4 regions of the Mesorhizobium sp. WSM4819 genome follow, and region 1 is predicted to be linked to each of the others. Evidence: riboswitches for the same ligand, from Rfam matches in the RefSeq annotation. Region 1 holds a riboswitch; each other region holds the start of a gene.
What was found. Region 1 has a riboswitch for cobalamin ahead of AC0L18_RS07075 (CbtB domain-containing protein). Riboswitches for the same ligand answer to the same signal wherever they lie in the genome.
Positions count from the first base shown of each region.

Region 1 (7,518 bases):
CCCTCGCCGCGCCGCGCCCGGTGCAGCGCGATGCGTTCGCGCATCTCGTCGTCATAGGCTTGCGCCGTGGCGATGTAGGTCCACGGCGCCGGACAGGCCTTCACCAGGCTTTCGGCATGCGCGCTCTTGCCCGAGCGTGCACCGCCGATGACCAGGGTCAGCTTGCTGCCTGGAGCAGCGCGATCAGGCAAGGCTGTCGCGCAGGCTGGTTGCGGTGCCGGTCAAGCGGCCGCGCAACAAGCCGACGACAGCGCCGAGCACCAGCCAGAACACCAGATTGGTCAGCGTCACCGCCACCACGAACTGGTGGTGCAGGCCTTCCGGGATCGGCGATTCGAAACTGTCGGGCTGCGGCGCGCCGACAATATGCGGGGCCACGATCAACGCCACGGCAATCACCGCCAGCGGCAATGACTTGCGAAAGGCGAGCAGGCCGAGACCGGCCGCGGTCGCCACCACCGTTGCCGTCCACCAGATCTGGCGCTGGGCGAGATCGGCCGCCGGCATCGCCGGCAGTTCGGGCGGCAGGCCAAGGTTCGGGGCCAGCGTGAACACGGCAAAGCCGGCAAGGCCCCAGAACAGGCCCTGTCGCCAATTGCCGATGCCGCCGGCGAATTCCGAAGCGGCGACCAGGATCAGCGCAAAGCCGATGCCGGTGACGACGTTGGCAACGACGTTAAAGGCGAAGCGCTCGAAGCCATCGGCCGGAGCCCAGCCTTCCTCTTCCGCGGTGGCTGCTTCAGCCGGCACGGCGCTGCTCATGGCATTACTGCCTGCTGCGGCCGGCGACAAACCATGGTCATGCGTGTGACCACCGCCGGCCTGTTCGTAGACTTCCGCCTTGAGGATGAGTGGCACCGTGGCGTAGGCCTGCATGCAGGCGAGAACGACGCCGGCCACAAGCCCTGCGATCGCCGCGATGAACACGACGTTGCGAAACAGTGTCATGGTGTCAGCCCCTCGTCAGTGGCAGGGAAAGCCCATCGAATGGCGATAGTCGTGGGCGGCATTGTGGACCGCATCGATATGCGAGAAGCCGACAAAACCCATGACGAAAACGCCGAGAAATGCAGCAAGCGCCAACTGCACGAAACGCGACTGCGAGGAGACGGAAGCGCCGAGCGAGACGGAAGCGGTATTCATGTCTTGTCCTTTCGCCCTCCACCCGAGGGCATAGAAGTCAGTTCTCCTGTCGCCGGCAGGTCTCCTGGCTCGCGGATCAGCGCCCTTCCCCACCTTCCCGAAGAAGCTCTTCCCGAAGAAAATCTTCAGTGGCATATGGAGAGGACTACCGCACACAGTTGCGGGGGCAGCCACGGCATCGGGCGAATTTTGCCCCTACCGCATTCCCTCTTGGTTCCAAAACGGAACCGACGACGGCTGCGACTATAGGCAGAATCGCCGCGCCCGGCAAACCAAATTCCGCCAGCTACCAGCGCGAATGCGCCGTGCCGGCAGACCAGCTTGGTTCCTCGACGCCGCGATCTTGACACGTTGAAAGCCGATCGTCCGCGCTGCCCCTCACCTGCCTGCCGGCATCCTCTCCCCGTAGAACGGGGAGAGGGCGCTGTCATCGGCGGTCTCGCCAATCATCAGCGTTGCAAGAAGGGAGCCGGCGTTGCGGCCAGCCTCTTTCGCCCCGTTTACGGGGAGAAACGCCCGGCAGGGCTATGAGGGGCGGCGCCGGCCTCGACCACTGGCTGCGAGCGGCATACGGCGCTTTAGCCTAAGCCCTGGGCATCAATGGGCCCTGTCTTCTTTTGTCCGGGGCAACCATGATAGTCGTCTTGCAGCACTGAATCAGAATTGCGAGACCATGACCATTCCTACGCCGGCCGTTCAGGACCGATCCAGGCGCATCGTCGCTATCGACGTCGCCCGCGGCATCGCTTTGCTTGCCATGGCGAGCTACCATTTCACCTGGGATCTCGAATTCTTCGGCTACACCGATCCCGGCCTGACTGCCTTTGGCTGGTGGAAATTCTACGCGCGCTGCATCGCTTCGACCTTCCTGTTCCTGGTCGGCGTCAGCCTGTTCCTTGCCCATGGCAAGCAAATCCGCTGGAACGGCTTCTGGAAACGCTTCGCCATGGTCGGCGGGGCGGCGCTCGCCATATCGGCCGCCACCAGGCTTGCCACACCCGACAGTTTCATCTTCTTCGGCATCCTGCACGAGATCGCGCTCGCCAGCCTGCTCGGCCTGGCGTTTCTGCGGCTGCCGGCGCTGCTGACGCTGGCTGTCGCAGCTTTCGTCATCACCGCGCCGCTCTACCTCAGGTCCGAGATCTTCGATCATCCGGCCCTGTGGTGGGTCGGCCTGTCGGCAACCAACCCGCGCTCCAACGATTATGTCCCGCTGTTTCCATGGTTCGGCGCTGTGCTTGTCGGTATCGCGGCGGCAAAACTCGCCTTCGCCTCCGGCGTGCTGACGCGGCTGGCGGGCCTGACGCCCGGCCGCTGGACAAATCCGCTGGTCTTTATCGGCCGGCACAGCCTCGCCTTCTATCTGATCCACCAGCCGGTGCTGATCGGCTCGCTCTGGCTGATTTCGCAAGTCATGCCGGCAGCGGTCGAAACCAGGCAGGTCACCTTCCTGAAAGAGTGCCAGGCATCGTGCGAGCAATCGCGCGACACGGAGTTCTGCAGCAGCTATTGTGTCTGCATGCTCGATACGCTCGAGGGCGAGGCCACGCTTGATCGGCTCTACCGCAACGACCAGGCTGCGGAATGGAAGGCGCATCTCGACGAGCTCGCCGGCGCCTGCACTGCCAAGGCCGACGGCACTTTGATGGAGGGAGGAGCACAATGACCGACCATCAGCAGAAACCGGGCCAACAGAAACCGGGACAGCAAAAACCGGGGTTTATACCGTGGCCGCCGCTGATCTATGTCGCGGCCATCGCCGTCAGCATCGCGCTTGGCTTGCTTTATCCGCTGCCATGGATCGGCGGCCTTTTGGGCGACATCCTGTTCGCTGCCGGCTGGGTGGCATTGTTCGGCGTCGTCGCACTCTGGTTCTCGGCGATCCGCATCATGATCCGGGCAAAGACGACGCTCCACCCGAACGCCGTGCCGGACCATCTGGTTACATCGGGCCCCTTCGCCGTCAGCCGCAATCCGATCTATCTGGCCAACACGCTGCTGATGATCGGCGTCGCCCTTATCTCGGGGAACGTATGGTTCCTGCCGCTGGCGATCATCGCCGCCTTCGCAACGCAGAAAATGGCGGTCGAGGGCGAGGAAAAGGTTCTGGCAACGAAATTCGGCAAGAAATACCGGGATTACGCGAAAACGGTGCGGCGCTGGATTTGAGGCAGCAGCCGATCAGGTGTTGACGCCGAGTTCCACCAGCCGCTCGACGCACGACTCTTCGGCCTGGTCGAGTTCGGCCAGGGTCTCTTCGAGATCGCGGCGCTTCTGGCGCAGATCCTCGCGCTTTTCCTCGATGCGCTTGATCATCAGGTTGAGCTGACCGACCTCGCCGGGCGGCTCCTTGTACATCTGGATGATTTCGCGGATCTCGTTGATCGAAAAGCCGAGCCTCTTGCCACGCATGATCTGGCGGATCAGATGCCGGTCCGATGGGCGAAATAGCCGCGTGCGGCCGCGCCGCACCGGCTGCACCAGCCCCTCGTCCTCGTAGAAGCGCAGCGTCCGCGTCGAAACGTCGAATTCGCGGGTCAGTTCGGTTATCGAATAATATTCCCGCATCATCACTCCAAATGCCCGGCCGCGCTGCGAGTTCCAACCATGCGGCCTCGCTATCCGCACGCGTGTCAGAATCGGCCAGAGGCTGTTCCAAAATCTCGCATAGCATTTACGTAAAAGTCAATTGAGCGGGCGTTGCTCACACGCCGAACCACCATGTGGCTAGGCCGAGAAAGGCAAAGAAGCCGACGACGTCGGTGACCGTCGTAACGAAGACCGCCGAAGCCACGGCCGGGTCGATCTTGAACCGGTCGAGCAGCAGCGGGATCAGGATGCCGGCAAGTGCGGCCACGAACATGTTGATGATCATCGCCGCGGCGATGATGCCGCCCAGATTGGGATCGCGGAACCAGGCGGCGGCGACGATGCCGATCAGGATGGCGAAGATGATGCCGTTGATGAAGCCCACCCCTATCTCGCGGCGGATGATGCGGCCGGCATTGTAGATGTCGAGGTCCCTGGTCGCCAGCGCCCGCACCGTGACCGTCATGGTCTGCGAGCCGGCATTGCCGCCCATGCCTGCGACGATCGGCATTAGCACCGCCAGCGCCACGATGTGCTCGATCGTGCGGTCGAACAGGCCGATCACCGAGGCCGCCAGGAATGCCGTCAAAAGGTTGACGAGCAGCCACGGAACGCGCGAGCGCGAGGTCGAAAGGATGCTGTCCGACAATTCTTCGTCGCCGACACCGCCCATGCGCAGCAGATCCTCCTCGGCTTCCTGCTGGATGACGTCGACCACGTCGTCGATGGTCAGCACGCCGACCAGCCGCTCGTTCTCGTCGACGACGGCAGCGGAGAGAAGGTCGTATTGTTCGAATTCGCGCGCCGCCTCCTCCTGGTCCATCGTCGCCGGAATGGCGTGCCTGGTCTCATGCATGACCTCTTCGACCTTGATCGAGCGCTTGGTGCGCAGGATCTGGTCGAGGTCGATGGCGCCGAGCAGCTTGAAGCTCGGATCGATGACGAAAATCTGGCTGAAGCGGTCGGGAAGGTTGTTGTCCTCGCGCATGTAGTCGATGGTCTGGCCGATCGTCCAGAATGGCGGCACCGCGACGAACTCGGTCTGCATGCGGCGGCCGGCGGTCTCTTCGGGATAGTCGAGCGAGCGGCGCAGCCTGATCCGCTCGGTGAACGGCAGTTGCGACAGGATCTCGTCCTGGTCTTCCTTTTCGAGATCCTCGAGAATGTAGACCGCGTCGTCGGAATCGAGGTCCTGCACCCCCTGGGCAATCTGGGCGTTGGGCAGGCTGTCGACGATGTCGCGGCGGATAGCCTCGTCGACCTCGGTCAGCGCGGAAAAATCGAAGTCGGCGCCCAACAATTCGACCAGCGCGCGGCGCTGTTCTGGATGAAGCGCCTCGATCAGGTCGCCGAGTTCCGATTGGTGCAGGTCGTCGACTTCACGCTTTAGCGTCAGCGTGTCGCGATCGGCGATCGCGGCGCCGATCTGGGCAAGGAACGACGACAGAATGGCGCCATCCTCGCCATAGATGTCGGCGCTGTCCTCAGCGGTCCTGGCGCCGGTCGTCTGTTCGTCCTGCCCTTCCACAAGCGCCTCCCGCCATTCAGAATTCCGGAAAAGCTGCGTGTCAGGTCTAGCGCATGACCATGAAAATCGGAATCGATTTCCAGAAAGGATCATGAGCAGCGTCAAATTGCTACAGCGTCTGTCAGATTTCGAGGTCGATGTCAGCCGGCGCAATCATCCACCAATCGCACAACGTCTTCGGCTCTCCCATAAGCGTCGCGCCGAGGCTCCTCGGTATGTTCCCTATCGGCGTCTCTGGGGGCTACCATTGCGGGCGGAGTCAATATTCTCACCGACGTGCCACCAGCCTTGGCGGCCGCCCGGCGCTTTCGACATTTGCGGATGGCGGCTGGAAACCTTATATAATCCAACTTGTGCATGCTGCGGCGTGCGCAGATCAATCGTAGAGAAGGATACAGATGCCGGACTCGGATGCGGCGATACCTCGAATTGCTCTCATTTCAACCCACGGCTACGTAGCAGCCAATCCGCCACTCGGCGCGGCCGATACCGGCGGACAGGTGGTCTATGTCTTGGAACTTGCCAAAAAGCTGGCCCAGTTGGGTTATGCCGTCGATATCTGGACGCGACGATTTGAAGACCAGCCTCCTGTCGATGACGTGGCCGACGGGGTTCGCGTCCTGCGTGTCGCCTGTGGCGGACCCGATTTTATTCCGAAGGAATATCTCCACCGCCACCTTCTCGAGTGGTGTGAAAACGCGCTGCGCCTGATTCGCCGGGAAAACCTCTCCTACGACTTCATCAACTCTCACTACTGGGATGCGGGCGTGGCGGGGCAGCGACTGTCGGAAGCGCTCACTGTCCCGCACATCCATACGCCGCATTCGCTTGGCATCTGGAAGCAGCGCCAGATGAAGACGGACTACCCTGACAAGGCCGATACATTCGAGGCCGAGTTCAATTTCAGCGAGCGCATCAAGCACGAAACGATCATCTATCGAAGCTGCGCCATGGTGATCGCAACAACGCCGCCGCAGGTCGACATGCTGGTCGAGGACTACAGCCTCGAGCGCGACCGCGTGCACATGATCCCGCCCGGTTACGACGACAACCGGTTCTTCCCCGTCAGCGAGGCGTCTCGCCGGTTGATCCGCCATCGGCTCGGCTTCGAAGGGCGAACGGTCCTGGCGCTCGGCCGGCTCGCCACCAACAAGGGCTACGACCTGCTGATCGATGCGTTTTCCGTGGTGGCGCCGCGTGTGCCGGATGCGGTCCTGAGGCTCGCTGTCGGCGGCGAGAACATGGACGAGCAGGAACAGAAGATCCTCAACCAGCTCAAGCAACAGGTCGAACAGCTAGGCTTGCAGGATCGTATCGTCTTCTCCGGCTATGTTGCCGACGAGGACCTGGCCGACACCTATCGGGCGGCGGACATGTTCGTCCTGTCGAGCCGCTACGAGCCGTTCGGCATGACCGCGATCGAGGCAATGGCCTGCGGAACGCCGACCGTGGTTACGATCCATGGCGGCCTCTATCGCGGGATCAGCTATGGCCGGCACGCGCTTTTTGGCGATCCGTTCGACAAGGAAGATCTCGGCATCACCATCGTCAAGCCGATGAAGCACCAGCGCCTCTACGGCCGCCTGGGCCGCATGGGCGCGCACAAGGCGCGCAGCCTGTTCACCTGGACAGGCATCGCGCAGCAGCTGGTCAGCCTTGTCGAAGGCCGTCCGGTGCTGAAGGCGGTCGACGATCATGACTGGGACGAGCCGTGGAACGACGGCGATTGAAACCGATCGCGCTTTTGTCGAGTGATCTCGACGGGACCCTGGCGGGCGACGCGCCGGCGACGTCACGATTTCGGTTGAAATGGCAAGCGCTCGATCCCGAGCACCGGCCGGTTCTCGTCTACAACAGCGGTCGCCTGGCCGACGATATCTTGAACTTCGTCGACGAAGTCGCTCTGCCGGCGCCGGACTATGTGATCGGCGGTGTCGGCACGATGCTCGCCGGTCCGCGGCACACCTCGCGCCCCACACACTTTACTGATTTGGGGCATTTTACCCAAAGATTTTCGGAAGGCTGGTCGCTTGAAAAGATCGATGCGGTGCTCGGGTCGCTCAAAGACACCGTCCGCCAGCCCGACGGCTATCAACACGCCTTCAAATCGAGCTGGTACCTGCTCGACGCAAGTCCGGAAGCCCTTGCCAGCATCGAGCGTGCTTTGGCCGAGGCCGGCCTGTCGGTGACGATGGTTTATTCGAGCGGACGCGATCTCGACATCCTGCCGCGCTCAGCAGACAAGGGCCAGGCGCTGG
Region 1 covers NZ_JBVVQO010000005.1:106,201-113,718, reverse strand. Annotated here, with positions in the region: gene cobU (bifunctional adenosylcobinamide kinase/adenosylcobinamide-phosphate guanylyltransferase) at 1-161, opposite strand, end outside; gene AC0L18_RS07080 (CbtA family protein) at 184-948, opposite strand; gene AC0L18_RS07075 (CbtB domain-containing protein) at 964-1,143, opposite strand; cobalamin riboswitch at 1,181-1,390, opposite strand; gene AC0L18_RS07070 (heparan-alpha-glucosaminide N-acetyltransferase) at 1,817-2,809, shown strand; gene AC0L18_RS07065 (methyltransferase family protein) at 2,806-3,312, shown strand; gene AC0L18_RS07060 (MerR family transcriptional regulator) at 3,325-3,711, opposite strand; gene mgtE (magnesium transporter) at 3,848-5,260, opposite strand; gene AC0L18_RS07050 (glycosyltransferase) at 5,659-6,990, shown strand; gene AC0L18_RS07045 (HAD-IIB family hydrolase) at 6,987-7,518, shown strand, end outside.

Region 2 (7,518 bases), on a different contig from region 1:
TTCATTCACGCTCCACAAAGCGGAAGCAAAGGCAGCCTGAGAGCAGCAGCCGAACTGATGGATGTTTGGTGACCCAAAAACGAGAGCGGCGGGCAAGCCGCCACTCTTGTGCGTTCCGGTCGCTGTTAGTGAGACGTGCGTCCAAGTGGACGCACAAAGGTACGCTCCAACACTTTAAACCTGCGCATCGTGCTTTCCGAGAATCGGAACCGATTTTCGGGCCGATGCGCTAGCGGCCGAACAGGTTCCGGTCGCTGCCCTGCGGGGCGGACTTCTGTACGTCGCCCGACGAGTTGAGCAGCTTGTAGACCGGCGAGCCGGTATTGCGTACCGAAGAAGTCTGCGTGTTGTCGACGTTGATGGTCGCCTGCTTGTTGATGTCGGTTCTGCCAAAGTTGTCGCTACCGGCAAAAGCGCCGCCCGCAGCAATCAAAAGCGCGGCGGCGGTAAGAACGATCTTCTTCATTTTCAAAACTCCTGGATTTTCTTGGTTCCGCCAGCCCGGCGGGCAAATGCCGCCGCCGCTGTTGGAACGCACTGTTAGTTGTTGCCGAACAGGTTACGGTCGCTGCCGTTGACGGGTTTCTCGTCAGCCGGAACCGGATTCTGCGCCGAAGCCGAATTCCGAATCGAAGCCGTGTACGAGTTGCTGTCGACCGCAGCGGCCGGCTGGTTGGCGCCGTTCGATCCAAAGTTGTCGCTGCCGGCAAAAGCGCTGCCGGAGATGGCCACAATGGCGGCGGTGGCAAGAATGAGCTTCTTCATTTCAAATACTCCTGAGTTCCTCAGATCCCGAGTGGCGGACCGCCACTTTGCTGTTTGGGACCAGCTGCTAATTGTTGCCGAAAAGGTTGCGGTCGGCGCCCTGGCCAACGGGCTGCTTTTCAGCGTGAGCCGGCGTCTGGACAGAGGCAGTATACGAGCTGTCGACCGAAGCAGTCGGCTGGTTGGCGGCGTCGGACCCATAATGGTCGCTGCCGGCAAAGGCGCTGCCGGTGATGGCCAGAACGGCGACGGCAGCAAGAGCGATCTTTTTCATTTTAGTACTCCAGTATCTTGGTCTTCAGTCCGTCTAGCGGCGTGTCTTGGGAGGATGCGCGCGTCGTTCGGACAGCCCCGATGTGGGAAGGCCATTCGGCGGATTCCAATCACGAAGTTGTTCCGTGTGGACCAAGAATCTACACCTTGAAATTGTGCCAGAGGCATCTACTACCATGGTTTTATGGTTCGTTTTCAATATCTTATTCAAAATTAGCCATTCATGATTTGACGGATTGGCGGATCTGCGTTCACAGCATGCTGTACGCATTGTCAACAGAAACGAACCGTTCGGTTCGATTTTAGAAGCGGCTAATAGTCACTTTTGTAAACTGTTAACCTTCCTGGTCTCCGCCGCGGGTCGGATTCGATGTCACGGCAGCCGACAATGGCCGCCGACAAAGTGGGGTTTCAGCCCTGCAGATATAAACCTGCAGGTTTCGCCGGCGGTGTCGCGCCGCATGGATACGATGTCGCTTTCATGCCGGCAGTCAGCCGGCCGGCATGATTAGATCACGCCATCTCAGGTGCCGCTTGGTGACGACGAAGCGGAGAATTGGGAAGCCGGTCAGAACCCGGCGCTGCCCCCGCAACGGTGGTGGAGTTCAAGTCGCAACGGGAGACCACTGGGCCACAAGCCTGGGAAGGTGTCGCGACGAGTCCGCAAGGACACTCCAGAGCCCGGAAACCAGCCCGAGATTTTCAGACTCGACTGATCGCGGTGGGCGGTCAAGAGGTGGATGATGCACGTCCGGCCCTGTCGCCGGCGTGCAAACGGTCCTCCCTCCATCACCACCAGTTCAGTCCTTACACGAGGACAGGACATGGACGCGCGCAACGACATGCTGAGGCTCTTGCACGGCCGCAGGCAAGGCTATTCGCTCGAGCAGCCCTTCTACACCGATCCAGATTTCTTCAAGCTCGACATGGAGCTGATCTGGTATCGCGACTGGCTGTTCATCGGCCACGATTGCGAGTTGCCGAAAGCTGGCAGCTATATCACCGCCCAGATCGGCGACTATCCGGTCGTGCTGGTCCGCGACCAGCAAGGCAAGATCAATGCCTTCCACAATTCCTGCCGGCATCGCGGCAGCCGTGTCTGCAATGCCGACAAGGGCACTGCGGCGAAGCTGGTCTGCCCCTATCACCAGTGGACCTACGAGCTGGACGGCCGGCTGTTGTTTGCTCGCCAGATGGCAGACGGCTTCGACAAGAGCCAGTTCAGCCTGAAGCCGGTGGCTTGCGAAAGCGTTGCCGGCTACATCTTTATCTGCCTGGCCAACGAGCCGGCCGACTTCGCGCCGATGCGCGCCATGATCGAGCCTTACCTGCTGCCGCACCGGCTGCGCGAGGCAAAAATCGCCTTCGAATCGACCATCGTCGAGAAGGGCAACTGGAAGCTCGTCTGGGAGAACAACCGCGAGTGCTACCATTGCGCCGGCAACCATCCGGAACTCTGCAAGACATTCCCGGAAGCGCCGACCGTGACCGGCGTGCAGGGCGCCGACAGCGATCCAGAGATGCTCGCGCACTGGGCGAAATGCGAGGCGGCGGGCTTGCCGAGCAAGTTCCGCATCGATCCGGCCGGGCAGTATCGCGCCACCCGCGCGCCGCTGCTGCGCGACGCCGTCAGCTACACGATGACGGGACGACGCGCGGTGAAGAAGAACCTTTCCGACAGCGTTTCGACCGACCGTATCGGCTCGCTGCTGCTCTATCACTATCCGACGAGTTGGAACCATATCCTCGGTGATCATGCCGTCACCTTCCGCGTGCTGCCGATCAGTGCCACGGGAACGGCCGTCACCACCAAATGGCTTGTCCACAAGGACGCGGTCGAAGGCGTCGATTACGACCTCGCCGAACTCACCCATGTCTGGACCGAGACCAACGACCAGGACCGTCGCATTGTCGAGGAAAACGCCTTCGGCATCCTGTCGCCGGCCTATGAGCCCGGCCCCTATTCGGAACTGCATGAGGGCGGCGTCATCCAGTTCGTCGAATGGTACGCCTCCTTCATCGGGCCGCGCCTTGCCGAGGCCGGGCGGCCGGCGCTGCGCAGCGTCGCCTGAACGAGGTCAAGGGGATGAATGCGATGACTGACCTTGGCCTCTACCGCCATCTCGACGAGATGGCGCCCTGGAACGACAGGCTCCAGGTGCTGGAAGTCATCGGCGTCAGCGACGAGGCGCCTGACGTGAAGACCTTCACCTTCCGCTCTGACAACCAGACCTGGTTCCGCTACAGACCGGGGCAGTTCGTGACGCTGGAACTGCCGACCACCGAGGGCCCGATGATGCGGACCTATACGCTGTCGTCCTCGCCGTCGAGGCCGTTCTCGATCGCGGTGACGGTGAAAGCGCAGGCCGGCAGCCTCGGCACCCGCTGGATGTTCGACAATCTGAAGCCCGGCGTTCACGTGAAGGCCTATGGGCCGGCGGGCGACTTTTCGCTGCACAGCCATCCAGCGGCCAAGTATCTGTTCATTTCGGCCGGCTCAGGCGTGACGCCGATGATGTCGATGCTGCGCTGGCTGAACGACTGCGCGCCATGGACAGATGTCGGCTTCGTCAACTGCGCGCGAAAGCCCGAGGAGATCATCTTCCGCAAGGAGCTCGAGCTGCTCGGCAGCCGCATGCCGGGCCTGACGCTCGGCTTCATGATCGAGGAACGGTCCAGCCGTGAGGGCTGGTTCGGCCATATGGGCCGGATCGACGCGATACGGCTGCCGCTGCTGGCGCCCGATTTTCGCGAGCGCGAAATTTTCTGCTGCGGCCCCGACCCCTTCATGCGCGCCGTGCGGCAGATGCTGGAGGCAGCCGGCTTCGACATGGCCAACTACCATCAGGAGAGCTTTGCGGCCCCGGCGGTGGAGGAAATACCGGCTCCGTTCGGTTCGCCGGCAGAGGGTGGGCCGGCAGAGGGCGGGATCGAGGTACCTGCCGAGGCCGCAACGCCGATCCGCTTTTCGCTTTCGGATATTGATGCCGAATGCGTTGCCGGCCAGACCGTGCTGCAGACGGCGCGCGCTTCGGGCGTACGCATCCCCGCAGCCTGCGAGTTCGGCCTGTGCGGAACCTGCAAGGTGAAAAAGGTCTCGGGCACGGTCGAGATGAGCCACAATGGCGGCATCCTCGATCACGAGATCGACGACGGCTTCATCCTTGCCTGCTGTTCGAAGCCGCTGACGGCGCTCGAGATCGACGCCTGACCGGGGAGCTTAAACTCCGTAGCGCTCGGTGCGGATGAGGCTTGCCGGCACACCGGCATCGATCAGCGCCTGGGCGGCGGCCGAGACGAACGCATTCGAGCCGCAGACAAAGGCGAACCTTGGCGGCGCGGGCAGCCGCAGCATCGATTGCTCCATCATCGCGGCATCGACCCGCCGCGAATAGTCTGACGGGCGCCGGGCGGCCTCGCGGGTCAGCGCCAACACCAGGTCGAAGCCGTCCCGGCGATCGTGGAAGTCGATCAGCTCGTCGCGAAAGATCACCTCGTCCCATACCCGTGCGGAAAATACCAATGCCACGGGCACCGCCGATCTGCGCGCGGCGCGATGGCGGATCATCGCCATCAGCGGTACCACGCCGGACCCGCCGCCGACCAGCAGAAGCGGGCCGCCGTCGCTGTCGGACCAGACGAAGTGGCCACCGAGCGGTCCGCGCAACTCGACCTCGTCGCCAACCGCCGCGATATCGTGGAAGAAGGGCGAGATCTCGCCATCATCGAGCCTTTCGATCGCCAGCTCGATCGTCTCGCCGGCTTCCGGCGCCGAGGCGATTGAGTAGGAGCGGCGCGCCTGATAGCCGTCCGGCGCCGTCAGCCTGACATCGACATGCTGCCCGGCACGATAGGCGAAGGGCCGCGACGGCTGGAGGAAAAAGCTGGTGACGCGCGGCGTGCGCTTTTCGATGCGGGCGATGGTCACCGGCTGCCAGGGCGACTGCGCCGCCGGCGCGTCGCTCATGGATCGCCCGTATAGCGCTGCTCGCGCCACGGGTCGCCATAGATGTGATAGCCGCGCAGCTCCCAGAAGCCGGGCTCGTCGCGCTCGGTGAACTGCAGGCCGTTCAGCCATTTGGCCGACTTCCAGAAATAGAGATGCGGAACCAGCAGCCGCGCCGGGCCGCCATGGTCCGGCGTGATCGGCTTGCCTTCGTAAAGCAGCGCAACCATCGCCTTGCCGGCAGTGAGATCCTGCGTCGGCACATTGGTTGTATAGCCGTCGAAGGACAGCGCCAGCGTGAAGGCCGTCGGTGGCTCGATACCGGCATCCGCCAGAATATCGTCGACCAGCACGCCTTGCCACGCCGTGTCGAACTTGGTCCACGCGGTGACACAATGGATGTCGCGGGTCATCTTGGTCAAAGGCAGCGCGTTGAACTCTGTCCAGTTCCACGTCTTGATCGGCCGCGGTCCGTGCTTGAGCGTGAACGACCAGTCCTCGGTGCGCACAGGCGGCGTCGGCCCGGCCGACAGCACCGGAAACCCTTGCTCGAGATACTGCCCCGGCGGGATACGCGCATCCGCATCCGTCGGGGGCTTTCGTCCTGAAGAGAAGCCGCGGGTGACCATCGAGACAATCCGTTACAATCCGTTTGCATCAGGCCGCCTGTCGGCCTTCACCCAATGTTGTCAAAGATACTCTGGCGGGCAACCAGATTCTTGGCTTATGCGCCGTCTGTTCGCCTGAGATAACCGGCGGCGATCTCGCGCATCCGTTTGGCGTCGAAGCTTGGTCCATGGCCGCCATGGCCGATGCTGACAGGCAGATCGAGCAGCCGCTGCATGGTTCGGCGATAGGCTGATCGGTCGGAATCCGGCAGGTCGTCGATCAGCAAGGCGTCGTAGATGACGTCGCCGGCGAACAACAGGCCGTCGGCCTCATCGAACAGCGCGATCGAATCCGGCGAATGGCCGGGCAGATGCAGCACCCGGAATTCCCGGTCGCCAAGGTCGACCAGATCGCCCTCGTCAAGCGTCCGCGTCAGCGGGGCCGGCTGGATTCTGTATTCGGCCGCTCTCCAGCCCGGTGCCGGCAGCTTCGAGACGGCGCCGTCGAGATCATGAAACATGTGGGCGTAGGTGACGGCGTCATCCATGCTGTCGAATTGCGCAGCACTCATCCTCGGCCCGGCTCGCAGCGGGAATTCGTGCAGCGAGCCGACATGGTCGAGGTGGATATGGGTGGCGACGACGAGCAGCGGCTTGCCATCAGGCGTGTCGACCTCCGGCGCCAGCGGGCAAATCCCCATGCCGGTGTCGACAAGCAGGTCGACGTCGCGGCCGCGCAGATGCCAGATGTTGGCGCGCACGAAATCATGCACGAACGGCTCGGTCAGCATCGTCGTATCGGCGTCGATGACGGTCTTGCTGAACCAGTCACGCATCACGAAGATTCCGGCATCAGAAGCGAGCCGGCTCAGACGAACGGCTTTCCGACCTTGTACTTTTCGGGAACCAGCCGCTTCAGATAGGCCATTCCTGCGTCGGAGAGCTGGTTGGCATCCGGCAGCATGAAATCGTCGGGCATGTGACGGGTCTTGCCGGCAACGTTTTTCAGCGGCACCTTGTTCAGCACGGTTTTCTCGCCGTCATATTGCAGTGCCACCGAGCCGCCGCCCTGTTCGGCGACAGCGACCGCAAAGACGCCGGCATCGAAGGCTTCCTGCGCATCCACGGCGTTGATGGCGCCGACATAGCCGCGCGGCATGTAGCCGAGCGCATCGACGCGTGCCCGCTTGCCCGGCAATCCTTCGGCCAGCGCGCGCTCGAGGGCGGCCGGCAGGTCGCTGCCCGACAGCTTGACGTTGCCATGCGCGTCGCGCTCCAGTTTGTCCGGCGGGACAAGACTTTCGACCAGCGCCTTGCCGTCGGCTGTGCTGACGCCTTCGGAGACTGCGACGATGCAGCGCTTGTGGCGATCGAGCGTGGCGCGCACGTCGTCGATAAATGCTGAAGCCGAGAACGGTCGCTCCGGCACATAAACGAGGTGCGGGCCGCTGTCGGGATCAAGCTGCCATGCGGCGGCGGCGGCGGTGAGGAAACCGGCATGCCGGCCCATTACGATGCCGACATAGATGCCGGGCAGAGCACGGAAATCGAGGTCGACCGAGAGAAAGGCGCCGGCGACGAACTCGGCTGCCGAAATGAAGCCGGGCGTGTGGTCGTTCTCCTCGAGATCGTTGTCGATGGTTTTCGGCGCATGGACGAATGCCATCTTGCCGCCGGCGGCGTCGGTCAGGATCTGCTGCGTGCCCGACGTGTCGTTGCCGCCGATATAGATGAAGGCGTCGGCGCCGGCCTTCTTCAGGCCGTTGAGGATGATCTCGCAATAGGCGTCATCCGGCTTGTCGCGGGTCGAGCCAAGCGCGGCGCTCGGCGTTGCCGCAATCAGCCGCAGCCGATCCTCCGGAATGGCCGAGAGATCGACATAGTTGCCGTCACGAATGCCGCGCACGCCATGGATGGAGCCCAGGA
Region 2 covers NZ_JBVVQO010000012.1:37,431-44,948, forward strand. Annotated here, with positions in the region: gene AC0L18_RS13360 (ABC transporter ATP-binding protein) at 1-40, shown strand, start outside; gene AC0L18_RS13365 (DUF680 domain-containing protein) at 230-466, opposite strand; gene AC0L18_RS13370 (DUF680 domain-containing protein) at 541-765, opposite strand; gene AC0L18_RS13375 (DUF680 domain-containing protein) at 833-1,039, opposite strand; cobalamin riboswitch at 1,547-1,749, shown strand; gene AC0L18_RS13380 (aromatic ring-hydroxylating oxygenase subunit alpha) at 1,863-3,110, shown strand; gene AC0L18_RS13385 (FAD-binding oxidoreductase) at 3,134-4,249, shown strand; gene AC0L18_RS13390 (FAD-binding oxidoreductase) at 4,259-5,005, opposite strand; gene AC0L18_RS13395 (molybdopterin-dependent oxidoreductase) at 5,002-5,613, opposite strand; gene AC0L18_RS13400 (MBL fold metallo-hydrolase) at 5,709-6,428, opposite strand; gene AC0L18_RS13405 (diphosphate--fructose-6-phosphate 1-phosphotransferase) at 6,461-7,518, opposite strand, start outside.
Region 2: it holds a riboswitch for cobalamin, as region 1 does, so the genes downstream of both, AC0L18_RS13380 (aromatic ring-hydroxylating oxygenase subunit alpha) here and AC0L18_RS07075 (CbtB domain-containing protein) in region 1, are expected to answer to the same signal.

Region 3 (7,518 bases), on a different contig from region 1:
AGCGTATTGACCTCGTCGGACGGCAAGATTGCCTCTGAAAGAGTGGGAGGACGCCAAATGGAGGAAGTCAATACAAGGAGTGCCGGCCGATGATGACACTGGTCAGGCGCCTAAAGGCCGCGGCTCATCTTGATCGACTTCGAATCCTGGGACTTTGTGCGCATGCGGACCTGACCGTCTGCGAGCTAGCAGAAGTTCTGAGTCTGTCTCAGGAGCACGTGGTCGCACACGTGCGCCAGCTCGCCAGAGCCGGCTTTCTTCTCGGCAACGAACATCGCCCCTGGCCTTCGTACCACCTCGAAGCAGGAGGCTCGGACGGCGGCTTGGTTCAATTGTTGGTTGATCTCCTGCCCCACGGCGATGGCCATCACAGACAAGACCTACAGCGCCTGGAGGCGATACAGGGCGCGCGGTCCAAGGTGGCCGCCTGCTTGTCCTGAAACTTAGTCCCAATGGAGCGCGAAGCTGATATGAACAATTCGACTGGCGGCGCCATCGCGGAGCTTGACACTTGCGAGTGGCCTCACCTGGCTGTCGCAGATTCTCGCGTTCACGAGCTGCTTTTAAGACAGGAGCGCCAGGAGCGGACGACCCTCAAACTTATCGCCTCCGAGAACTTCGCGTCCTCGGCGGTGCTGGAAGCGACCGGGTCTATTTTCACCAACAAGTATGCCGAGGGATATCCCGGCGCGCGCTACTACGCCGGAAACGAGATTGTCGATGAGCTTGAGAACCTCGCCATCGAGCGATTGAAGGCGCTATTCGGCTGTGAACACGCCAACGTGCAGCCTTATTCCGGCTCGCCGGCCAATCAGGCTGTCTGTCGAGCGCTGTTGTGTCCGGGAGACAAGATGATGGGCTTGACCCTCCCCGGCGGCGGGCATCTGACGCACGGTTGGGCCGTCAACTTCTCTGGCACTGACTATCAGCGAGTTCCGTACGGGCTGCACGAAAAGACGCAGCAGATTGACCATGACCGTTTGCGCGAGACGGCCAAACGGGAACGACCGAAGCTCATTTGGGTCGGCGGAACTGCTTATCCGCGTATCTTTGACTATGAGGCAATGGCCGAAATTGCTTCGGAGGTGAACTCCTATCTGGTGGCCGACATCGCCCACATCAGCGGTCTCGTTGTCGCAGGAGTGCATCCGAATCCCGTTAGCCATTGCGATGTTGTCACCAGCACCTCTCACAAATCGATCCGCGGCCCCCGCGGTGGCTTCATCTTGTCAAGGAATGAAGACCGCTATCAGGCGCTCTACCATTCCAAGAGCAAACACAATCTGGCCAAACGCATAGACCGTGCCGTGTTCCCTCTCCTCCAGGGCGGACCGCACATGAATACCATTGCCGCGCTAGCTGTCGCTCTGCACGAAGCAGGGAATGCATCCTTCCGTGTGTACGGTCAGCAGATCGTCAACAACGCCAAGGCTCTGGCCCGGGCCCTTCTGGAGCGAGGTTATGAACTCGTCACGGGGGGCACTGACAATCACATGCTGATCCTTGATCTTAGGGACCGGCCGCTGTCTGGAAAAGCCTATGCCGATCGCTTGTCGCAAGCAGGTATCATTACGAATTTCAACATGGTGCCGGGCGACCGGCGCCATCCCGCGCTCACCAGCGGCATACGCTTAGGCACGCCAGCAGTGACGTCTGTGGGCATGCGCGAAGCGGAAATGGTGCAGATTGCCGCTTTCATCGACCTGGTCTGTCGCCAGCCCGATGATTCGGACGTGCATGCCAGAGTGCGCAGAGACGTTGCCGACTTCTGCGCTGCGTTCGACGTGCCTGGCATCTCCGACAGGTAAGACGGCCGGATCAACTGTCACATCAATTCCAACGTTTGAAGCGAGGACATTTCATGACCAGACAATTCGTGTTCTCTTCCGAATCCGTCGGCGCGGGACATCCCGACAAGATGGCCGACAATATCTCAGATGGCGTCCTCGATGCGATCCTTCGCAAGGATCCTAAGGCTCGTGTCGCTTGTGAAGCGTTGGTGAAGTCAGGGATGGTCGTTCTGGCTGGCGAGATCACCAGTCACGCGCATATCGACTACAGCCAAGTTGCCCGCGATATCATTTTGGACATTGGATATGACAACGATGCGATCGGCTTTGACGGCCGGCGTTGCGCCCTGATCTTGGCCTTGACCGAGCAGTCGCCTGACATCAGCCAGGGCGTCGACGAGGGACGAGGGCAGGATCTCGAGCAGGGAGCGGGGGATCAGGGCCTCATGTTCGGGTACGCGTGCAACGAGACCGAAACGTTGATGCCGTTGCCAATCCAACTTGCTCACGATTTGATAAAAAAACAGGCAGAGGTGCGCCAAACCGGACGCCTTGGCTGGCTTCGCCCGGACGTTAAATCTCAAGTTTCCATCCGGTATGAGGGTTTGCGCCCGGTAGCGCTTGATACCATAGTCCTGTCGACGCAGCATGACGAGGAGGTCTCACAAGCCACGGTGCGCGAAGGCGTCATTGAGGAGATCATAAGGCCGGTCTTGCCTCACGACGATCTGGATACGACGAGGATAAGGTTCCTGGTCAATCCAACAGGCCGGTTCGTGGTCGGTGGGCCGCGCGGCGATTGCGGGCTCACCGGCCGCAAGATCATCGTCGATTCCTACGGCGGCATGGGGCGTCACGGCGGCGGTGCCTTTTCGGGCAAGGACCCGTCCAAGGTTGATCGGTCGGCCGCCTATGCGGCGCGGTACGTCGCAAAAAACGTCGTTGCCAGCGGACTTGCGGAGGTGTGCGAGGTTCAGCTTGCTTATGCGATCGGTGTGGCCGCGCCGGTCTCTGTCCTCGTCAATACATTCGGAACCGCAAAGATTGATGAAAAAAGAATCGAGCGCGCCGTCCTTGAGCTTTTCGATCTCCGGCCGAAAGGCATCATCAAGGCGCTTGATCTCCTACGGCCGATTTACCGCAAGACCGCGACATACGGACACTTCGGACGCGAAGAGCCGGAGTTCACCTGGGAAAAGACGGACAGAGCTGACGACCTGTTGCGTGAGGCAGGACCGGCAGCTGCGTGATGCAAGGGTATCGGATGCGTCGTCATAGGGCGACCCATTCCACACTCGCCAAAAACAGGCCGGCCCTGACGTGGCAAGAAGCCGGCTCGGGTTTTTGGCGGAGACATTGATGCCGAAATATGACGTGCTTTGCATCGGCAATGCCATTGTCGACATCATCGCCCAGTGCGACGAGGAATTCCTCGAGACCAACGGCATCATCAAGGGCGCGATGAACCTCATCGACACACAGCGCGCCGAACTGCTCTACAGCCGCATGGGCCCGGCGATCGAAGCCTCCGGCGGCAGCGCCGGCAACACGGCGGCGGGCGTCGCCTCCTTCGGCGGTCGCGCCGCCTTCTTCGGCAAGGTCTCGAACGACCCGCTCGGCGAAATCTATGCCCATGACATCCATGCGCAGGGCGTTGCTTTCGACACCAAGCCGCTCAACGGCGAGCCGCCGACGGCGCGCTCGATGATCTTCGTCACGCCCGATGGCGAGCGCTCGATGAACACCTATCTCGGCGCCTGCATGGAGCTCGGGCCGGAGGACGTCGAAGCAGACAAGGCTTCGGGTGCGGCGGTCACCTATTTCGAAGGCTATCTGTGGGACCCGCCGCGCGCCAAGGAAGCGATCCGGCAGACGGCGAAGCTGGCGCACGCGGCAGGCCGCGAAGTCTCAATGACACTGTCGGATTCGTTCTGCGTCGACCGCTACCGCGATGAATTCCTCGACCTGATGCGTTCGGGCATGGTCGACATCGTCTTCGCCAACAGCCACGAGATCAAATCGCTTTATCAGACGGCGTCGTTCGACGAGGCGCTGGCGCAGATCCGCAAGGATTGCCGGATCGCTGCCGTGACCCGCTCTGAAAAGGGCTCGGTGATCGTGCGCGGCGGCGGAACGGTGGTGATCAAGGCGACCGCAATAAAGGAACTGGTCGACACGACAGGCGCCGGCGATCTCTATGCCGCCGGCTTCCTGCATGGCTACACGCAAGGCCGCGACCTGCAGACCTGCGGCGACCTTGGCTCACTGGCGGCCGGATTGGTGATCCAGCAGATCGGCCCCAGGCCGCGGCAGAATTTGCGCCGCGAGGCCACGCAGGCGGGGCTGTTGTAGGGGAGCATTTCCGCGAGGTGCTGCCCACCTTGCCGTTGTGCAGGCTGTCCAGACAGGCGCGGGTAAATCGAAATGTCGCGTGCCTGCGTGAAGGATGGCGGTTTTTCTCCGAATTTCTGATTGTTGAGGCTCAGGACGTTGTCGCACTTCGGGCCAGTACTGCCGGCCGATCATGATGGCCAACACGCCCTTTTTTGACGAAAGTCGTTTTGAGCCGAGATCGTAGATTGGCAGATTGCCCGAGCGGCCAGGCACAGCCTGCGCAGACCGGCGAGTGGCGCAAATGGCTCAGCTCTACTGCGACCTGCGACTTGGGAAACACGCCGCAGGTGAACGGTTCACATAAACACATAAACATTTCTTTATACGTCATTGACAACAATGCGAGCTGCTGCGATTGTCCGCATGTCGTGGTTCTCCGCAAGGCGTTGCCGTAGCGGAGCTAAGAGGGAAGCCGGTGCAATCCGGCGCTGCCCCCGCAACTGTAAGCGGCGAGCCAACCCACCAATGTCACTGGGGCGAACTGCCCCGGGAAGACGGGGCAGAGGCTGTGACCCGCGAGCCAGGAGACCTGCCACGGTGAACAACGTCCACGGGCGGGGTGTCTGGTGGCCGCGGCAGCTCGGCGTTCATGCCGGCCTGCTAGCGCCTTCCTTGTCCCCGCCCCAAGCATCGGGGTATGGAATGAATGTCTCCCAGCAAGTTCCCATAGCAACGCTTGGCGTGCCGCGTATCGGTCGCCGGCGAGAACTGAAGTTCGCGCTCGAAAGCTACTGGTCCGGAAAATCTTCTGCCGCCAACCTTCTGGCGACGGCGAAGGCACTCCGTGCCGCCAGCTGGAGCGAGCAGCACGACCGCGGCGTGTCGAAAATCCCGTCGAACGATTTCTCACTTTATGACCATGTGCTCGACACCGCAGCAATGGTCGGCGCCGTGCCATCTCGTTACGGCTGGACGGGCGGCGAGGTCCCGCTCGACATCTATTTCGCGGTGGCGCGCGGGACGCAAGGCGATGCCGCGGGTTGCGGACGCGCCAGTCACCGGCATGCAGTTCAGGGCCAGCGCGTAACCGCGATGGAAATGACCAAATGGTTCGACACTAATTACCACTACATCGTGCCGGAGCTGAGCAACGATCAGGCATTCGCCCTCTCGTCGACGAAACCAGTCGATCACTTTCTGGAGGCAAAAGAGCTCGGCGCCCATACACGCCCGGTCATCCTTGGACCGGTCACCTTCCTCAAGCTGGCGAAGTCTCCCGACCAGTGTTTCAATCCCATAGCGCTCCTACCGCGGCTGCTGCCCGTCTACGATCAACTCCTGCGGAGGCTGGAGCTCTCGGGGGCCGACTGGGTGCAGATTGATGAGCCGGCGCTTGTGCTCGACCTTAGCCCGAACGAACGAGCTGCCTTCGAATTCACGTACGGCCAGCTGTCGAAAGCCGCGCCCAAGTTGAAAATTATGCTGGCTACCTATTTCGGGCCGCTCGGGGACAATCTGGAGACCGCGCTTTCGCTGCGCCTGGCGGGCCTACATCTCGACCTCGTGCGCGCTCCCGAGCAGTTGGAGACGGTTGGTCGGCTCGCACCGAAGGATCTGGTGCTCTCACTTGGCTTGATCGACGGCCGCAATGTCTGGCGCGCGAACCTAGCTGCCATTCTCGACCGCATCAAGCCGATCGTTGCCGGCTGGCCGCTGGATCGCGTCGAGATTGCGCCTTCCTGCTCGATGCTTCATGTGCCGATGGACCTGCGGATGGAGACTGCGCTCGATGTGGACGTCAGTTCGTGGCTGGCATTCGCCGCCCACAAGACTGAAGAGCTGCTCGTGCTGGCCCAAGCCTTGTCCGGAGGCAGGGAGGCCGCAGCAGGCGCACTGAAAGCTTCTGCCGAGGCGGCCGCGGCGCGCGCAATGTCTGGAAAGGTCCATGATCCGCTCGTCCATGGGCGGGTTATCAGCATTGACGGCGCTATGAAGCAACGAAAGAGCGCATTTGCCAAGCGTTCCAGAGTCCAGGCTGACACGCTCGGCCTGCCGCCGTTCCCGACGACGACGATCGGGTCCTTCCCGCAGACGCCCGAGGTGCGCAGGGCGCGCTCCGCTCATGCGAAGGGCCGGCTGAGCTATGTCGATTACCAGGCCTTCCTGAAGAAGGAGACCGAGGCGGCGGTCCGCTGGCAGGAGGAGATCGGGCTGGACGTGCTGGTACATGGCGAGTTCGAACGAAACGACATGGTCCAGCATTTCGGCGAGCAGCTGTCCGGCCTCGCCTTCACCCAGCATGGCTGGGTGCAAAGTTACGGCTCCCGGCTCGTGCGCCCTCCCATCATCTTCGGCGACGTATCGCGGCCCAATCCGATGACGGTCCTCTGGTGGCAATTTGCCCAGTCGCTGACGAAAAAACCGGTGAAGGGCATGCTCACAGGCCCAGTGACGATTCTTAACTGGTCTTTTGTGCGCGACGACGTACCCCGCGCCGAGGTCTGCCGCCAGATCGCGCTCGCCATCCGCGATGAAGTGGCCGACCTGGAAAGAGCTGGCGCAAGGGTGATCCAGATCGATGAGGCCGCGTTTCGCGAAGGCTTGCCCCTGCGGAAGTCCGGCTGGAAACATTATCTCGGCTGGGCTGTCGAATGCTTCCGGCTCGCTTCAACGGGTGTAGCGGACGCGACCCAAATTCACACCCACATGTGCTATTCTGAGTTCAATGAGATCATCGACTCGATCGCTGAACTGGACGCGGACGTGATTTCGATCGAGACGTCGCGCTCCAAAATGGAACTGCTAGACGCCTTCACGAAGTCAGAATATCCGAACGAAATCGGTCCTGGCGTCTACGACATTCACTCACCACGTGTCCCGGAGATTGGCGAGATTTTGCATACTCGCCCAACTTGCCCGCGAGCGACTGTCGGACGGCCAATTGTGGGTGAATCCGGACTGTGGCCTCAAAACAAGGAAATGGGAGGAGGTCCGCCCTGCCCTCATCAACATGGTCGCTGCAGCATGCGCATTGCGGGAGAAAGTGCAGGCGCAGGCCGCTGGGCCACTGTGACGGGCAAACATGTGACCCGCGGGCTTCGCGGATATTTAAGGAAGAAAGGACGCCATCGAAAGCCGCGCGCAAGTCGGTCGACGCGTGCGAGTCCCACCCTTGTCGTCCAGCCGAAGGCCCGCTGGACGGCTGAGCGGCGGGGCAGGATCTGGGAAGCCGCTTCTGGTCCGAGGACGGATGATTTCGCCACGAAATGGAGGAAGGCGGCTCTGTCCATGAGCTTCTGCCTCCCGCCAGCGGTCAACAGACACTTCACCGAGGGCGAACGATGCCGCCGGTGCACCGGCACATCGAGATATCGGCGGCGAGCTCGACCATCGA
Region 3 covers NZ_JBVVQO010000008.1:130,468-137,985, forward strand. Annotated here, with positions in the region: gene AC0L18_RS10275 (ArsR/SmtB family transcription factor) at 90-440, shown strand; gene AC0L18_RS10280 (serine hydroxymethyltransferase) at 471-1,808, shown strand; gene metK (methionine adenosyltransferase) at 1,862-3,040, shown strand; gene AC0L18_RS10290 (adenosine kinase) at 3,150-4,142, shown strand; cobalamin riboswitch at 4,537-4,735, shown strand; partial or broken gene metE (5-methyltetrahydropteroyltriglutamate--homocysteine S-methyltransferase) at 4,851-7,197, shown strand.
Region 3: it holds a riboswitch for cobalamin, as region 1 does, so the genes downstream of both, metE (5-methyltetrahydropteroyltriglutamate--homocysteine S-methyltransferase) here and AC0L18_RS07075 (CbtB domain-containing protein) in region 1, are expected to answer to the same signal.

Region 4 (7,518 bases), on a different contig from region 1:
GCAAAGCCGAAGAAATCGAAGCCGCGCACGCGTCTGGCGATGTTCGGCAGGTAGGCGGCCATGCCGAGAAAGGCGATGATGCCAATCGGCAGGTTGATGAAGAACACCCAGCGCCAGTTGAAGCTCTCGGTCAGCCAGCCACCCAGCGTCGGGCCGATGATCGGCCCGACCATGATGCCGGCGCCCCAGATCGCCATCGCCTGGCCGTGGCGTTCCTTCGGGTTGATGTCGAGCAGGAAGGTCTGCGACAGCGGCACGATCGCCGCGCCGAACACGCCCTGCATCAGGCGGAACAGCACCATGGTCTCCAGGCTCCATGCCACGCCGCATAGCATGGAGAAGACGACGAAGCCGACCACCGCCGTCAGGAACAGCTCCTTGCGCCCGAAGCGGTCGGCCAGCCAGCCGGTCACCGGCGTCATGATGGCGGCGGCAACGATGTAGGAGGTCAGCACCCAGTTGATGGTGTCGGCCGACGCGCCAAGGTCGCCGACCATCGACGGCAGAGCGACATTGGCGATGGTGGTGTCGAGCACCTGCATGACTGTCGCCAGCATGATCGCAATGGTGATCAGGCCGCGATGCGGCACTTCGCGAAAGGCTTCTGGCGTGCTCATGACGTTGAGGCGTCTATTGCGCTTCACCCGCCGCGGCGTGGCCGAAGATGCTCGGAAGCCCGCGGGAAACGCCGGTGTCCACCGTGACGGTCGCGCTCATGCCGGTGCGCAGCGCCATCCTGGCGTCGGCATCGGCCAGCTGCAGGCGCACCGGAATGCGCTGGGTGACCTTGACCCAGTTGCCGGTGGCGTTCTGGGCGGGCAACAGCGAGAACTCGGCTCCAGTGCCAGCGCCGATCGCCTTGACGGTGGCTTCGAACGTCCGGCCCGGGTAGGTGTCGACCACGATTTCAGCCGTCTGGCCGGGCTTCATATTGGTGAGCTGGGTTTCCTTGAAATTGGCATCGATCCAGGTATCGCCGGTCTCGACCAGCGAAAACAGCGGCGTACCCGAGCCGACATACTGGCCGACCTTGAACGAGGCAGCCTGGCTGATGATGCCGTCGGCCGGCGCCCTCACCGTGGTCTGCGCCAAATCGTAGGCAGCCTTGTCGCGCGTGGCGAGCGCCGCCATCACGGTCGGATGCCTGTCGGTCTCGATATCGGGATTGCCGCCAAGGCCCGCCTTGGCGCTGAGGATGCCCTGTTCGGCCACGGCCAATTGCTGCTTGGCCTTGTCGAGATCGTTCCTGGCCTCGTCCAGCGACGACTCGGCGTTGATGCCCTTGCGGGCCAGGTCGGCGGCCCGGTCGTATTGCGACTGCGCATAGTCGACCTGGCTGGCGTCCGACTTCTCCTGCGCTTCCGCCTGGCTATAGGCCGCACGCAGCTGCTCGACATTGAGGCGCGCGCCGGCCACCGCCGCGTCAGCTTGGGCCAATGCGATCCGGTAAGGCTCGGCATCGATGGCGAACAGCACGTCGCCCTGCTTGACGGACTGGTTGTCGAAAATGTCGACTTGGACGATGCGGCCGGCCGTATCGGCGGCGATCGTGACCTTGGCCTGCTGCAGATTGGCGTTCTCGGTCTCCTGGTAACGGCCGCCGGTCACCCAGACGTAGCTGCCGCCGGCGATCAGCGCCACCGGGAGCGCCGACATCAAAAGCATGCGGCCGGCACGGCGCTTCTTCTTCGGCGCCACCGGCGCCGGCGCTAGCTGCGGAGCGGCCGTAACCGGAGTTGCCGCCGGCTGCGCGGGAGCTTCCAACTCCAGCTTGGTCGCATTCTCATCTACCTTGGCTACCGCGTTCATGCTGCTGCGCCTTCTGCACTCTCGACTTTTTCGCCACTCTCGACATTTTCGCCCGGCGCCGGCTCGCCGTCCGCCAGGTTCCTGGTCATCGTCTCCAGTGCCTTGATCAGGACGCGACGATCTTGCGGCGACACGCCGGCCAGCGATTCTTCATAGACTTCGCCAGCAAGGCTCTTGATCTCAGCGTAGGCCTGGCTCGCCTTGGCGGTCGGGAAGATCATGCGGACGCGGCGGTCGGCGGCATCGGCGCGGCGCTCGATCCAGCCGCCCTCCTCCATGCGGTCGACCAGGCGCGACACGCTGATCGGCTCGATCTCGAGAAGCTCGGCGAGCCGGGCCTGGGTGATGCCTTCTTCCTTGGCGACGCGGACCATCAGCCGCCATTGCGCCGAGGAAAGGCCGAGCCCGCTGGCGCGCGCCTCGAAGCGCTTGCGCATCAGGCGCTGCACGTCGTGGATCAAAAAACCCAATCTGTCGATGCCGTCGGAAACCATGAGCGGCATATATTATAAGCGTGCTCACTATTCAAGACGCGGCATTGTGCCAGAAGCCGGCAAGTGTGCATGGCAGCCCATCATGAACGATTGCGAATGAGCATGGTGACCACGAAGAAAGCGCCGACCGAACTGGTGATGATGCCGATCGGCAGTTCCTGCGGCGGCAGCAGCGTGCGCGCCAGAAGATCGCTTGCCAGCAGCAGCATCGCTCCGAAGAGGGCACAGCTTGCAATCAGGCGCAGATGCAACGGGCCTGCCAGGGGCCGGGACAGATGCGGGATCATCAGCCCGACGAAACCGATGACACCTGCGACCGAGACCAGGATCGCCGTCGAGAAGGCAGCGACGAGAAACGCCGTCCTGCGCATCCGCACAACCGGCACGCCGAGGCTTTCGGCAGCATTCTCGCCGGCCAGGAAGGCGTCGAGCTTGCGATGGTTCCACAGGCCATAAGCAAGAATGGTGCACGCGCCAAGAGCAGCCAGCCCGACATTGTCCCATCGCGCCAGGCCGAGCCCGCCCATCGTCCAGAACAAAACCGAGTGAGCGGCGCGCTGGTCTCCGGCGAAGACGAGATAGTTGGTCAAGGCGATGAACATGAACGAGACGGCAAGCCCGGCCAGTATCAGCCGTTCGGGGCCTTGCCCCCTCACCCGCGAAACCAGCAAAAGCACGATGCCGGCGGCCAATATGCCGCCGGTGAAGGCGGCAACCGGCAACGTCCAGATGCCGAAACGGTCGCCAAAAATGGTGATGACGGAAACAGCACCCGCCGCCGCACCGGAGGAAAGGCCGAACAGGAACGGATCGGCGAGGTCGTTTCGGGTTACCGTCTGCAGCAGCGCGCCGATGACGCCCAGCCCGGCGCCGACACAGATCGCCATGATGGTGCGCGGCAGCCTGAGATCGACGACAATCTTGGCAATTGGGATCTTGGCGACCGGGATATTGCCGACTGAGCCGGGCACGAGGTCTCCATCCAGCCCGGCCGCATGTCCGAGCGCAGCAACCACGTCGCTCAACGCTATGACTGTCGATCCATAGGCGATCGACAGCAGAGCAAGAGCGGCGATTGCTGCCGCTCCTGCTGCCATGGCCAATTCGAACGCCCTGTGGCGCAAACTCAGAAGGCTTCCGGGTGCATCGCGCTGGCGATCTTGCCGATCGCCTCGATGTTGGCGGGTCCGGGCGTCAGCTCGGCATAGCGCAGCGCGACGAAGCGCTCATTCCGGACCGCGTCGGTCTCCTTCATTGCCGGATGGACTTTGAGGAAGTCGAGCAGTTTCCTGTAACCGCCGCCGTCCTGATAGTCGAGCAGGATCAGGAACTGCGGATTGCGGGAAGCGACCGTTTCCCAGTCCGTGTTGCCCCAGCTCGTCTGCATGTCGGCCATGATGTTGTCGCCGCCGGCAGCGGCGATCATGGCGCTGGGGATCGCGAACTTGCCTGATGTGAAGGGTTTGTCTTCGCCGGAGTCGTAGAGAAACACCCGCGTCCGCTCGCGGTCGCCGACCTTTGCCGTGATATCGGCGAGTTGCGCTTTCCAGCCTGAAACGAGTTTTTCCGCCCTGGCTTGCTTGCCGAAAATCCTGCCCAGCTTTTCAATGTCGCCGTAGAGCAGGTCCATCGAGGCGGCGGGGCGGTTGTTGTCGAGATGGACGCAGCTTTCCGTCAGCACCAGCGTCTTGACGCCGTGCGGCGCCAGCGTATCTGGCGTTACCTCGCCGCCCGGCTTCATGCCGTAATACCAGCCGGCGAGGAAGAAATCGGGCTCGACCGCGACCAGGTTTTCGAGCGTCGGGTATTTCGGTGCGAGTTCCGGAATGGCGCCCTGCCCGGCCTTGAATTCCGGACCGACCTTGTACCATCCGGTGATGCCGGTCAGACCGACGATCGACGGTTGCAGCCCCAGCGCGAAGGCCATCTCGGCCATGTTCATATCCTGGATGACGGCGCGCTTCGGCGCGGCGTCGAACGTCAGCGGTGTGCCGCAGCTGTCGACTGTTACCGGGAAAGCGAAGGCGGCCTGGGCAAGCACCAGAGAGGCAAAAGAGAGTGCGAGGCGTTTCACGGATGTTGCTCCTTGGTTAGATCAGAAGAGGCACGGTTCGGGACTTCGAACACCGTGAGTTCGCGGTCTTCGGTGGGATGGCGCAGCCGAAGCACCTCGACGCCGAAAATCTCGCGGATCAACTGCTTGGTCAGCGCCTCGCGCGGACCGGCGAGTGCCTGCAGGCGGGCCTCGTTCATCACCGCGACGCTGGTGGCAAATGGCGTGACCAGCGACAGATCATGCAGCACCGCCACGACGGTCATGCCAAACTGCGATACAAGTTCGAGAAGTTCGCTGCGGGCGCGCGGATCGAGATGATTGGTCGGTTCATCGAGGAACAGGATTTTCGGCTCCTGGGCGACGGCGCGCGCCAGCTGGGCGCGTTGCCGCTCACCACCCGATAGCGAGCCGATCGTGCGGCCGAGCAGCGGCAGCAGGCCGGTTCTGCGAAGCGCTTCGACGACGATGTCGCGTTGCTCGCTCCTGCGTCGCAAGCCGGCATGCGGGACTCGCCCAAGTCCGACGTAGTCGATCACGGCAAGCCGCGGATCGGGCTGATCGGTCTGGCCGACGACCGCCATGTGCAGCGCCCGCTCGGCGGCCGGAAATGTCTCCAGCCGGCGTCCGGAAAATCTCACATCTCCCGCGCTCGGCCGCAGCGTGCCACATAGCATGCGCAGCAGCGTCGTCTTGCCGGCGCCGTTGGGGCCGATGATGGCGAGGCGGTCTCCCGCCGCGACCGAAAGGCTGACCGCACTGACCAGGCGCTGGCCATTCGCCGTGGCGCTCAGTTCACGCGCTTCAAGAAGAGGCTGGCAGGCGTCCAACTTACCGTCACTTTCTCAATGGCGACGGAAGGAAGCTGGACCGGCCGACAAGAACCGATGTCCACGTCTCCTCCCGGCACACCCCGTCCGGTCAACTCTGCGATGGCAGGTCTCCTGGCTCGCGGGTCCTTGCGCCATCCTGCCTTCCCAGCCTTGCCGGCCAGTGGCATTTCGGATTTTGCTCGCCGCTTACAGTTGCGGGGGCAGCCACGGCCTCGATCCGACGATCTCACCGTGTTCCCTTTTCACCCCTCGCCTTTCGGCTTGGGGACCATCAGTCAGCCACCCTAGTTTTCCGCCAATCCCAGCGCAATAAGTTTCCGGGGTTCGGAGTGCCCCGCGAGCAATGGTCTTGTCAGAACGAGCATACCGAATCTCGTAATGTAATAACGTTACTACCTAAGGACAACGCCTGCTCCCGTCAAGCCCTTCGCCCAACGCCTCCGACTTGCCGACCAGCGTCGCATTGCGCGGTGCGCAATTTCGATCAAACTGCCTCCATCAGGACGCGGCACTATGAGCCGGCCAAATGCACAGTCCCACAGCAAGGAGCCGTATGAACCCGACCGAGAAAGCGCTGTGGTTCGTCGAAAGCCATCTGCCGGAATCCATCTCGCTCGACGATGTCGCCAACAGCAGCGGCGTGTCGCGCTTTCACGTGACGCGGGCTTTCGGCGCGGCGACCGGCCGTTCGGTGATGGGCTACCTGCGTTCTCGCCGCCTGACCGAGGCGGCGCGCAGGCTCGCCGCCGGCGCACCGGACATTCTCTCGGTCGCGCTCGACGCCGGCTATGCCTCGCATGAGGCTTTCACCCGCGCCTTCCGCGACCAGTTCGGCACCACGCCGGAACTGGTGCGCGCGCAAGGCTCGCTCAAAAACCTCGATCTCGTGGAGCCGATCCTGATGGACCAGTCCTTCCTCACCAATCTCGAGCCGCCGCGTTTTGAGACCAGCCGGCCGTTCCTCATCGCCGGTCTTGGCGAGCGCTACAGTTGCGAAACCAGCGCCGGCATCCCGATGCAGTGGCAAAGGTTCGGCCCCTATGTCGGCAACATTCCAGGCGAGGTCGGCGACGTCGCCTATGGCGTCTGCGTCAACGGCGACGATGCAGGCAATTTCGACTATATCGCCGGCGTCGAGGTGTCCGATTTTTCGGACCTGCCGAAGGAGTTTTCGCGCGTGCGCGTGCCGGCGCAGAAGTACGCCGTGTTCGCCCATCGTGACCACATCTCGACCATCCGCCGCACGGTCAACACGATCTGGAACAAATGGCTGCCGGCCTCCGGGCACAAGATTGCCGACGCGCCCGAATTCGAGCGCTACGGCCCCGAATTCGATCCGCGCATCGGCAATGGCGGGCTGGAAATCTGGATACCGGTCAAAGGGTGAGGAAGGGCCAGTTTTCAACTTGTGTTGGATGCTAGTGTCGAGGCACTCCGCCTTATCTTGCCCTCTCCCCTTGTCCCACAAGGGGAGAGGGGAAAGACGCTACAACTCCAGGTTCCAGTTCTGGCCGACCAGATCCTTGCCGAAGGCGTGGTGGCGCTGCTGATTGGCCAGTTTGAACCCGGCCGCCTCGTAGATGCGGCGCGCTGCAGTCAGCACGTCGTTGGTCCACAGCGTCAATGTCTTGTAGCCCTTGGCACGGGCAAAGCCGATGCATTCCTCGACCAGCCGCCTGCCGATGCCGAGACCGCGCGCCGAGGGCTCGACATAGAGCAGGCGCAGCTTCGCCACCGCGTCCGACTGGCGCACGACGAAGACCGAGCCGACGACTTCGCCTTCCCGCTCGGCGATCCAGCTGCGTTCCCATTTCGGATCGTAGGATTTGACGAAAGCGCCGAGGATTTCAGCGACCAGCGCCTCATAAGTTTCGTCCCAGCCATATTCCTGCGCGTAGAGCAGGCCCTGGCGATGGATGATCCAGCCGATGTCGCCGACCTGCACAGACCGCAGCATGTAAGGGACCTTGGGCTCTGCACTCTCGCCCAGCAGGCGCTGCACCGTCTGCATCGCCTTGACCAGCCTGTCCTGTTCCGGTGCGGAAAGCCGCTCGAGCAGGGCCGCGACCTGATCGTGCGAACCCTGGTTCAGCGGCGCGAACGCCGCTCTTCCCGCCGGCGTCAGCGCGATCGACGAGCGCCGAGCATCGGCTTGCGTCGCCACGCGCTCGACCAGGCCACGCTCCTCGAACTTTTTCAGCAACCGGCTGAGATAGCCGGGGTCGAGACCGAGATCGCGCGCAAGATCGGTGGCGGTCAGGCCATCGCGATGCGCCAGTTCATAGAGCACCCGGGCCTCGGTCAGCGAGAAGGCGCTTTTCAGCAGCCC
Region 4 covers NZ_JBVVQO010000042.1:47,404-54,921, forward strand. Annotated here, with positions in the region: gene AC0L18_RS27675 (DHA2 family efflux MFS transporter permease subunit) at 1-617, opposite strand, end outside; gene AC0L18_RS27680 (HlyD family secretion protein) at 631-1,809, opposite strand; gene AC0L18_RS27685 (MarR family winged helix-turn-helix transcriptional regulator) at 1,806-2,303, opposite strand; gene AC0L18_RS27690 (FecCD family ABC transporter permease) at 2,384-3,400, opposite strand; gene AC0L18_RS27695 (ABC transporter substrate-binding protein) at 3,430-4,377, opposite strand; gene AC0L18_RS27700 (ABC transporter ATP-binding protein) at 4,374-5,186, opposite strand; cobalamin riboswitch at 5,274-5,477, opposite strand; gene AC0L18_RS27705 (AraC family transcriptional regulator) at 5,743-6,576, shown strand; gene AC0L18_RS27710 (bifunctional helix-turn-helix transcriptional regulator/GNAT family N-acetyltransferase) at 6,676-7,518, opposite strand, start outside.
Region 4: it holds a riboswitch for cobalamin, as region 1 does, so the genes downstream of both, AC0L18_RS27700 (ABC transporter ATP-binding protein) here and AC0L18_RS07075 (CbtB domain-containing protein) in region 1, are expected to answer to the same signal.